DNA from 2 places in the Priestia sp. SRI_019 genome. Region 2 is predicted to be linked to the other one. Evidence: riboswitches for the same ligand, from Rfam matches in the RefSeq annotation. Region 2 holds a riboswitch; the other holds the start of a gene.

Region 1 (4,715 bases), 890 kb from region 2:
CTTCTCAAATTTTTCTTTTAATTGAACACCAAGCGGATACTCCATTGCCCCTGGCTCAATATATACTAATTGAGGTACAAAAGGTTTTATCATCATGTACACTTCCTTTTTTCTAATACTAATAGCGTTTGAAAAATAAAAAGACTCTATCCTTGGTAATTAATTATTTTTCACACAAAAAGAGATGGGAACATACTGAAATGAACCCAATCTAAAAACGAACAATAGGGATACATGAGCCGAACTGCTTGTTCCATCGCTATTGATTTCCGTGCAAGGCTTCGCTTTCCGCGGGCGGCTGATGAGCCTCCTCGTCGCTTACGCTCCTGCGGGGTCTCATCTATTCCGCTTATCCCGCAGGAGTCTCCGCCTTGCTATCCAATCAACCACTAGAAACACCTACATACATGAAACTTCCGCTCACCATGATCATAAAAAAACACGAACTATTCATCCATTTTTGATAGATAGTTCGTGTTCACCTTTAACTACACTATTTTTGTCTTAGCCTCTGCATCAGTCATATTGTTCATAATCAAATATCTTATTATACATTTTTTCAGCTTCTTCATACGTTGAATACACGGCATCATCTTCAGCTAACAAATGATAAGACTCATGTAAAAACAGCGCTTTTTCACCTTTGTTTTCAGGATGTTCAACAATTTCAGCCTGATTAATATTCGCAACGTTTGCCGTATGAGGATTTCGGTAAATAACAAATACTTGATCTCCCACTTGATATTCTTTTTTCTCCACGGTCATCATCCTTTTCTTCTTTCTTTACTCGTATGATGTCCGCTTTTGCTCATTTTATCCGGTAAAAACAACTCATGGCATCATCAAGAATTCATACGCTTTTACGCTCAATAAACCGAAAAGGGAGCTCAATTTTCTGAGGAGCCTTGCTTCCCACTAATGTAAAAAGCGTTTCTCCCATTTCTTTAAGAGGAAGTTCGATCGTTGTTATTTGTAAATAAGAAGAAAGCGGATGATTATCAAAACCAATGATAGCTAATTCACCAGGAACTGAAATACCTGCTTGTTCGCACTGAGCTTTTATTCCGATAGCTACTTGATCGTTTGTTACTAAAAGCGCCTGAGGCCGATTTTTCATCTGCACTAGTTTTTCAACCACTTTTTCACCATCTGTCACGTTCAAACAGCCTTGAAAAACCCATTCCGGATGATAAGGCTGATTTATTCTTTCTACATATTCTTTGTATGCTTGTTGCCGCTGCAGGCTATTTGTACCTGTCATTCTTCCAATACAGTAGCCAATATCCGTATATCCTTTTTCTTTTAAATACAGGAGCGCCTGCTTAAAAGCTGCATAATGATCAACGTATACGGAGCGAATAGAACGATTCTGTACGTTTTCGCACACGGCTATCGGTCCGTACTGCTGATAATATTCAATCGTGCTCCAGCTGCTTGCTCTAGAACAAATAATCACTCCATCAACTTGCTTTGTTTTCAGCATATGAAGCGCTTCTTCTTCTTTTTTTACATCATAGTTCGTCTGACAAATAACAAGCTGATACTGCTTTTCTAACGCTTGAGAGGCGACTCCTTCTAAAAGCAAGCTGAAATACGGATGATTAATAAAAGGCAAGACGACGGCAATCATATTTGTTTTCCCTTTTGATAAGTGAACGGCATTAATGTTTTGTTCATAATTAAGTTCGTGAATAACCTGCTCTACCAGCCGGCGTTTTTCTTCTTTTACATACGGATGATGATTTAGCACCCGTGATACGGTCGAGACAGATACACCAGCTTTTTTTGCGATATCTCGGATATTTGTCATGTTTTCACCTTTTTCTCTTGCGCTGAAACGCGTTTCATACTTTATTCTCATTATAAAGTGAAACAGCAAGAAGCTAAACCCGTTACCATCGTGTTTTTATTCATTTACGTAAGGAGGCCATTTCATGGGTATTTTATTATTCATTTTATTATGCGGAATTGAAATTGGAGGAGCGGCTTATGCACTTAAACAGAACGAGACGCTTTGGAAGGAGTTAGATGATGAAAAGCCGACTGATTTTTTTAAACAGTAAAAAACCCTTAAAAAGAACATTCTTTTTAAGGGTTTGATATTACGCAGCTTCTTTAGATGACTTTGACTTTTTATTTAAACGAGGAAATCCAATTACAATTGCAATGATCCCGCAAACCGCTGTTAACATTGGGTAGAATGTAAATGGAATAATCTCAATCGGTGAAACTTTAGCAAATCCTGCTGCGAGAAGCATTTGTGCGCCGTAAGGGATAAGCCCTTGAACGCTGCATGAAAACAAGTCAAGCAGACTGGCTGATTTACGATTATCAATTGAATATTTATCAGAGATTTCTTTTGCTAACGGACCTGCTGTAATAATTGAAATCGTGTTATTAGCCGTCGCTAAATTAGTTAAACTTACCAGTCCAGCGATGCTGAATTCGCCGCCTTTTTTTGTTTGAATGCGTCGTGTTAATAAATTCAATAAGAACTGAATACCGCCGTTATAGCGAATAAGCTCAACCATTCCGCCGATTAGCAGAGATAAAATAATTAACTCTGACATTCCGCCAATACCTTCTGTCACAGTTTTAGCAAGAGAAGAAAGCGTGTAGCTTCCGTCAGCTAATCCAATCACGCCGGCTAATACAATTCCTCCGGTTAAAATGCTTAATACGTTTGCACCAAATATGGCAGCAACGAGTACGCCGACATAAGGCAAGATTTTAAACCAGCTAAAATCTTTAATTTCTACTGATGACGTATTGCCTAGCGTCATTACAAGCAATAAAATTACCGTAACAATCGCTGCAGGAAGGACAATAAAAAAGTTTACTTTTAATTTATCTGACATATTTGTTTTTTGCGTACGAACTGCTGCAATGGTCGTATCAGAGATTACGGATAAATTATCTCCAAACATGGCACCACCAACAACGGCAGCAATTGCTAATGTAATGGATACATGCGCTTGCTCACTGATTCCTACAGCAATAGGTCCTAGCGCAGCGATTGTTCCCATTGACGTTCCCATCGAAATTGAAATGAATGCGCCAATAACAAAGATTCCGACTACCACTAAGCTTTGCGGAAGCACAGACAGAGCTAAGTTTACAGTTGAATCAACAGCTCCCATGCCTTTAGCAACTTGAGAAAAAGCACCTGCTAAAATAAAAATAAGCACCATAATAATGATATCAGGATGCCCTGCTCCTTTAGCAAAACGTTCCACTTTTACATTAAGTGAATCTTTGCGGTTCATAGCCAGCGCTACAATAGCTGCAATGATAATGGCTACTAATACAGGCAGCTTATAAAAATCTCCCGTTATAATTCCTGATCCGACAAACAGGACTAAAAAGACGCCCAGCGGCAACAGCGCCCAGCCGTTTCCTTTTTGTTGTTCCATTCTTAACACCTCTTGTTTACGTAATAAAAAAAGACCTCTTCTTATTGATAAGAAGAGGTCTCTTATTTGTATCATAAGATTACCCTTCTCATCTTCCAAACGAAACATCGTCTGCTGGATTTGGCACCGCACTGCGTACAGCCAGTTGCCGAGACATCATAGGGCCAGTCCCTCCGTCTCTCTTGATAAGAAGTTTATAGTTGTTTTAAAAATAGTCTTTCACTACTGTAATCTCTTTTTATTTAATTGTCAAATGCTATTTTAGAAAAATGTATAGTGCGAAAATTCTCACATCAGTTAGCTACGTCACGTTTTAAAAACGCTGCCCATGCCACGCCCATAAAGAAGACAAAATGCGCGACCAAGATGAAAATTGAAAATGGAATTGTCATGCTGTCAAACGTCGTCTTCATTCCGTCCATATACTGAAGAAAGTCCGTGTTGGCAAATAATAGAAATTTACCCCACCATAAACCTAGCTCTGATACTAGTGCAGTTACCGCTTTAGCCCCGATACTTACGACAATAGCTAGACTTGAAGCAAGCGCGCTGTTTCTAAATAAAGACGACAGCATGAATGCAAACGTCATCATCATAAACGTTTCCATATACGCGCTGTCATAGGTAAGCGTAATATGTTTAAGCAGCTGCGCATCTCCTTCTAGACTGGCAAATCCAAAGAACAATGCTCCCCATACAAACGAAAAAAGCAAATAGCTCAGCAAATAATACAAGCTAATTAAAATGAGCGTTATGTACTTCGATGCTAAAATCGTTGAACGTCTAGCCGGACGAATTAACAGAAGCTTAATGGTACCTGCTTCAAACTCTTTTGCAACCATTGACCCTCCAACAGCAAGCGCGAAAAATTGAACAAGAATGAGCATACCTGAACTAAATGACAGGAAGTTCAAAATGTTGTCTTCCGTTCCTGCACTGTTTGACACTTTCTTTATTAAAAGAGCCATACAAAGAGTTAAAATGCCGATTGTGATAAACGTGATTTTTGTACTTCTTTTGTGAAACCATTTCATATGTTCATTTTGAATTAGCTTAAGCATGGTGCTCTCCTTCCGTAACGGACATAAACGAATCTTCAAGCGTCTCATAAACAGGTGTAATTCGGTAGACTAAAATACCGCTATCTACTAATTTTCTATTTACAGCTGGAATTTGCTCTTTTACAATCGCCACGTCGATAATATCTGATCTCATCGTTATTTCAAATTCTTGTGATAAAAGATCCGCTGCTTTTTGCGCGTCAGACACTTCAAATTCTACGTGCATTCCTTGATCTTGACG
Region 2 (4,715 bases):
GAAATATCTTTAATATCCTCACCAAAAGCGTTTAAAATTTCTGTTTTTTCTTCATCAGTTAAATCATATTTTTCACGAAGATTTTCTGGAAGTTTTGTAATGTCCCAGTTTTCATAAATAACTTCATTGTTTGCCAGAAAAGCTGATACTTCCTCTTGAGTTTCAATTCTTTTATTGTTTACATGTAAGCGAATGTGCGCCATTGTTGTTTCCTCCTTTTATAAATGCACCTTTGGCTTAATGCCTTTAAGTGACAGTAATTTGACGTGGTAGCTAAATAGAAATTCATAGGCTTCTAGCGCTTTTTTTGTTTCAAATGCATTTTTCCCCCATACCGTAATCCCGTGGTTACGAATCAAAATCGCGCCTTGATCGCCTTTTATATGATGAGAAAACTCTTCTGCTAGTGTCGGAATATCTGCGTAATTCGGAATAATCGGAACAGTAATTTCCGCATCTTCTTCCCAAATACCTAGCGCCTTAATAATTTCTTGACCTTTGAATGAAATAACGCCTTCATCTCCGTACAGTTCAGAGATCACGTTGTTGTCGATTGTATGTACATGAAGGCTGCACCCAGCATTCGTTAAATTGTAAATCTTAACGTGCAGAAGCGTTTCAGCAGAAGGCTTTAAATGCGTGTCTTCTGCAGGCTTTCCGTATTGATCAACTAATAAAAAATCTTCATTTGTACGTTTTCGTTTGTCTTTTCCACTTGCTGATACAAAGAAAGTTGTCGGGTTTTGGTCCACTTTAATTGCTAAGTTTCCGCTTGTACCAAAGAACCAATCGCGCTCTGCCAGCTCATCTTTTATATCCGCAAGCTCGTGTAATCGCTGCTGAGCCATAATACTCATGCTTTCACCTCTTCTGTTAATTCTTGTAAATGGCGAATCACATCATAAAAAGTAGAAAAAGGACGATACGGTAGAGATAGCTCTTCACATTTTTTGATTAAAAAGTCACGTGCAATGACCGTATCAGCTAATTTGGCAGCCTGCAAATCCGTAATGGAATCGCCAATAACAACCGTATGATCTCTTTCATCTGAAAGATGGCGAATAATCGTTGGCTTACAGCAGCCGCAGTCATTTGTACACTGTTTATCACATGTATGAGGCCACGTAATGGAAATATGCTCACCGGAAAAATCAGATCCGTTGCAGTAGAGCATTTCCTCTGCAACTCGATTTCCCAAAAGTGGTTTTACAAAAAAGTCAATTCCTCCGCTTACAATATAAAGCGGAATATGGTGCTCTTTTGTATAGGCAATAAAATCATCAAATCCATCTCGAATAGCAGACGTCTCTAAAATATAAGAAATAATATCTTCTTTTAATTCCACGGGGAGCAAGGCAAACATTTGCCCTACTCCTTCTTGAATGGAGACACGCTGTGCCAACACGTCGTCTTTAATACTTTCCCACTCCGGAGGAGCAAATTGTTTCATAATAGCAATAATGTTATCGCTATTTGTAATTGTTCCATCAAAGTCACAAAAGATTTTTAACGATGTCATGCTTTCACCTCTACTGTTCCCCATAGTTGCAAAGCTTTTTGCAACTCTTTTGATTCTTCAGCTTTTTCGGCTAATGTTTGATGAGAGAGTACTGCATCTATCGCCGCACGGAATGCTTTTCCTCCTCCGATAGCTCCGTCTGGATGACCGTGAACTCCGCCTCCTGCATTAATAATGCTGTCGATTCCAAAGTCCTTCACAAGCTGCGGTACCATTCCAGGATGAATTCCTGCTGAAGGAACCGGGAAAGACTGCTTATATTTGTATACAGGACGCGTTAATTCGTAGGCAATGCCTGTCGTATCTTCAAGAGAAAGCGCTACGCTTCCGTATGGTGATGGAAACAGAGAGAAATCCGCTCCGGCTAAACGCAATAGCTTTCCAAGCAGTAATGAATTTGAAAAACCGTAAAACTCTGATGGCGTAAGCGCTCCGCTAACAGCTGGGTGTGCCATAATCGGCAAGTTAATTTCATCGTCTTCTCGAAGTGCCTGCAGTACGTCTAACCCGTAAGCAAATACATTGAATAAAAGAGCATCGGCTCCTAGCTCAGCTGCTTTTCTCGCTTTTTCTTTTAATTCAAACGTTCGACCCGTTAAATTAACAGCATACAGCGTGCGGTGTCCCGTTTTTTCGTATACTTCATTCAGTACTTTTTTCCCTTCTGTAACGCGAGCTTCAAAAGGTGTTCGTTCACTATCAAACAAAATCTCGTCGTCTTTAACCAAATCCACTCCGCCAAGCGCTTGCTCACGCAGCTGAGTTGTTATGTACGTCATATCTCTTCCAATCACGCCTTTAAAAATACTCATCACAAGCGGACGGTCATAAACGCTTAGTTTCTCTCGGATACCTTCTATTCCAAAGCGCGGGCCTGGGAATTGAGCTAATAATTCAGCAGGAAAATCCAAGTCTAATAATTTCACTTTTCCATCAAGTGATAGTTTTCCGAAAACCGTAACTAGAATAGCCGGTAAATCTTTTGAAAAGTTGGCAGTTGGATACGCAATTTTGACAATTGCCTGCTTAATTTCTCCGCCTAAATATCCGTTTACACGTTCGCAATCTTGAAGCTCAGTTACGGAAACGACGCGCCCTTTATGCTTTTGAAGCTGCTGTTGATCTAAAAGCGGCAGATCTGTCCATGAGCCGACGGTTAGTCCTAAAGCAATTCCTTCCGCTTTTTTATGAAAATTTCTTTTATTATCGTGTAGTAAGTAGCTTGCAACGATTTCACTCATTATGCTAAAAACTCCCTTGCTGTTTAATATCGTTAATAAAAAAACCTCTTCTGTGATTAAGAAGAGGCTTTCGTTGCTCTTCTTATCTCTCAGCTGCTGCTGCAAGAATTAGCACCGTGCTTAACATGCGTTAAGTCGGTTGCCGGGCTTCATCGGGCTAGTCCCTCCACCTACTCTTAATAAGAAAGTTGCTATTTATTTAAATTAAATTCATAGATTATATACTAAATAAAAAATACCGCTAGGATTTATCGGTTATTAATCTCGTTAACTTCTTACATATTAAGCCAACTCAAAAAGGATTGTCAATGCGTTTTTAAAATAAATCTAATTTTTTTATTCGAGATACAGCTTCTCTCATGCGCTCTTCATCCGTCAGCAGTCCTACGCGCACATAGCCTTCACCATATGTTCCAAAGCCTACTCCAGGCGCCACTACAACGTGAGCTTTTTCAAGAAGTAAATCTGAAAACTGTTCAGAAGTATATCCTTCAGGAACTTTTAGCCATGCAAAAAAGGAGCCCGCTGGAGATGTAACATCCCAACCAATTTCTCGAAGCCCTTGAATAAAGGTATTGCGTCTAGATTCATAGCGCTTAACTAAATCATTTACACATTGTTGAGACTCCAACAGAGCTGCGGCGGCTGCCTCTTGAACCGCCCCAAAGAGGCTGACATACATATGATCTTGAAGAAGATTAATAGCTTCTACAACACTTTCATTTCCTACAGCAAATCCAACTCGCCATCCCGCCATGTTATACGTTTTAGAAAGAGTATAAATTTCAATTCCCGTCTCTTTTGCACCAGGAGTCTGTAAAAAGCTGATTGGCTTTTTACCATCAAATCCAATTGCTCCGTAGGCAAAGTCGTGTACCACACAAATATCGTGCTTGGCAGCAAACGCCACGGTGTCTTCAAAAAATTCTGCCGTTGCCACTGCACCGGTAGGATTATTGGGATAGTTTAAAAACATGAGCTTTGCCTGTTCTTTAGCACGTTCACTTACCTCTTCGTATACGGGTAGAAAATGATTTTCAGCCGTGAGCGGCATCACTTCCATCTTTGCTTTTGCAAGCTCTACTCCAGACCAGTAATCAGGATACCCAGGATCCGGAACCAGCACCGTATCTCCAGGGTTTAATAAGCACTGCGGGATTTCAACAAGTCCACCCTTTCCGCCAAATAAAATAGCTACTTCTTTTTCAGGATCCACATCAACGCCATATTCTCGTTTATAAAAAGTCGCAACGGCCTCTTTTAAAAACTGGTGCCCCCGAAATGGAGAATATTTATGATGCATAGGATTAGCACTTGCTTTTTGCAGTGTTTCTACAATATGTGAAGGAGTAGGCTGATCAGGATTTCCCTGCCCTAAGTTAATAACGTCGTGCCCTTGGGCCATTACTTTTCCTACCTTGCCTACAAGTGATGCAAAAAATTGTTTTGGTAAACTTTTTAATAGTTCCGATTGCTCAAATTGTTTCATCATCGCACACCTTCTCAAAAAATTCTTGAAATTCTAGTCACAAATAATATATTGTAATACTCAACTTGTAAAGTCATTTTTTTCAACTACTAAAAAAAGGACGGATGATAAAGTGAGTGTAAAAATTACGTGTTTGCAGCTTGATATTGCGTTTGGAAACCCAACTAAAAACCGAAAATATATCGAACAAAAAATGACGGAAGCCCTGAAAGAAAACCCTGATATCCTTGTGCTTCCTGAGCTATGGGATACAGCTTATGATTTGACGCGGCTAGACGAAATTGCAGATGATGAAGGGCAGCAAGCCAAGCAATTAATCTCTCAGTTTGCTAAAACGAACGAAGTAAATATCGTGGCAGGTTCGATCGCGAAAAAAACAGAGCAAGGCGTCACGAATACGATGTATATTTTTGACCGAAAAGGTCGTGAAGTATCACAATACAGTAAGCTGCACTTATTTAAATTA

What was found. Region 2 has a riboswitch for S-adenosylmethionine ahead of mtnW (2,3-diketo-5-methylthiopentyl-1-phosphate enolase). Riboswitches for the same ligand answer to the same signal wherever they lie in the genome.
Region 1: linked by a shared signal. The riboswitch ahead of AC2YJL_RS13175 (Na+/H+ antiporter NhaC family protein) and the one ahead of mtnW (2,3-diketo-5-methylthiopentyl-1-phosphate enolase) in region 2 are both predicted to bind S-adenosylmethionine.

The regions. Positions count from the first base shown of each region.
Region 1 covers NZ_JBYCZN010000002.1:562,073-566,787, forward strand. Annotated here, with positions in the region: gene splB (spore photoproduct lyase) at 1-93, opposite strand, end outside; gene AC2YJL_RS13155 (hypothetical protein) at 171-353, opposite strand; gene AC2YJL_RS13160 (transcriptional regulator SplA domain-containing protein) at 517-768, opposite strand; gene AC2YJL_RS13165 (LacI family DNA-binding transcriptional regulator) at 851-1,810, opposite strand; gene AC2YJL_RS13170 (hypothetical protein) at 1,935-2,063, shown strand; gene AC2YJL_RS13175 (Na+/H+ antiporter NhaC family protein) at 2,103-3,413, opposite strand; SAM riboswitch class I at 3,499-3,605, opposite strand; gene AC2YJL_RS13180 (ABC transporter permease) at 3,707-4,474, opposite strand; gene AC2YJL_RS13185 (ABC transporter ATP-binding protein) at 4,467-4,715, opposite strand, start outside.
Region 2 covers NZ_JBYCZN010000002.1:1,452,064-1,456,778, forward strand. Annotated here, with positions in the region: gene AC2YJL_RS17630 (1,2-dihydroxy-3-keto-5-methylthiopentene dioxygenase) at 1-203, opposite strand, end outside; gene AC2YJL_RS17635 (methylthioribulose 1-phosphate dehydratase) at 219-857, opposite strand; gene AC2YJL_RS17640 (2-hydroxy-3-keto-5-methylthiopentenyl-1-phosphate phosphatase) at 854-1,519, opposite strand; gene mtnW (2,3-diketo-5-methylthiopentyl-1-phosphate enolase) at 1,516-2,760, opposite strand; SAM riboswitch class I at 2,840-2,946, opposite strand; gene AC2YJL_RS17650 (pyridoxal phosphate-dependent aminotransferase) at 3,077-4,249, opposite strand; gene AC2YJL_RS17655 (carbon-nitrogen family hydrolase) at 4,362-4,715, shown strand, end outside.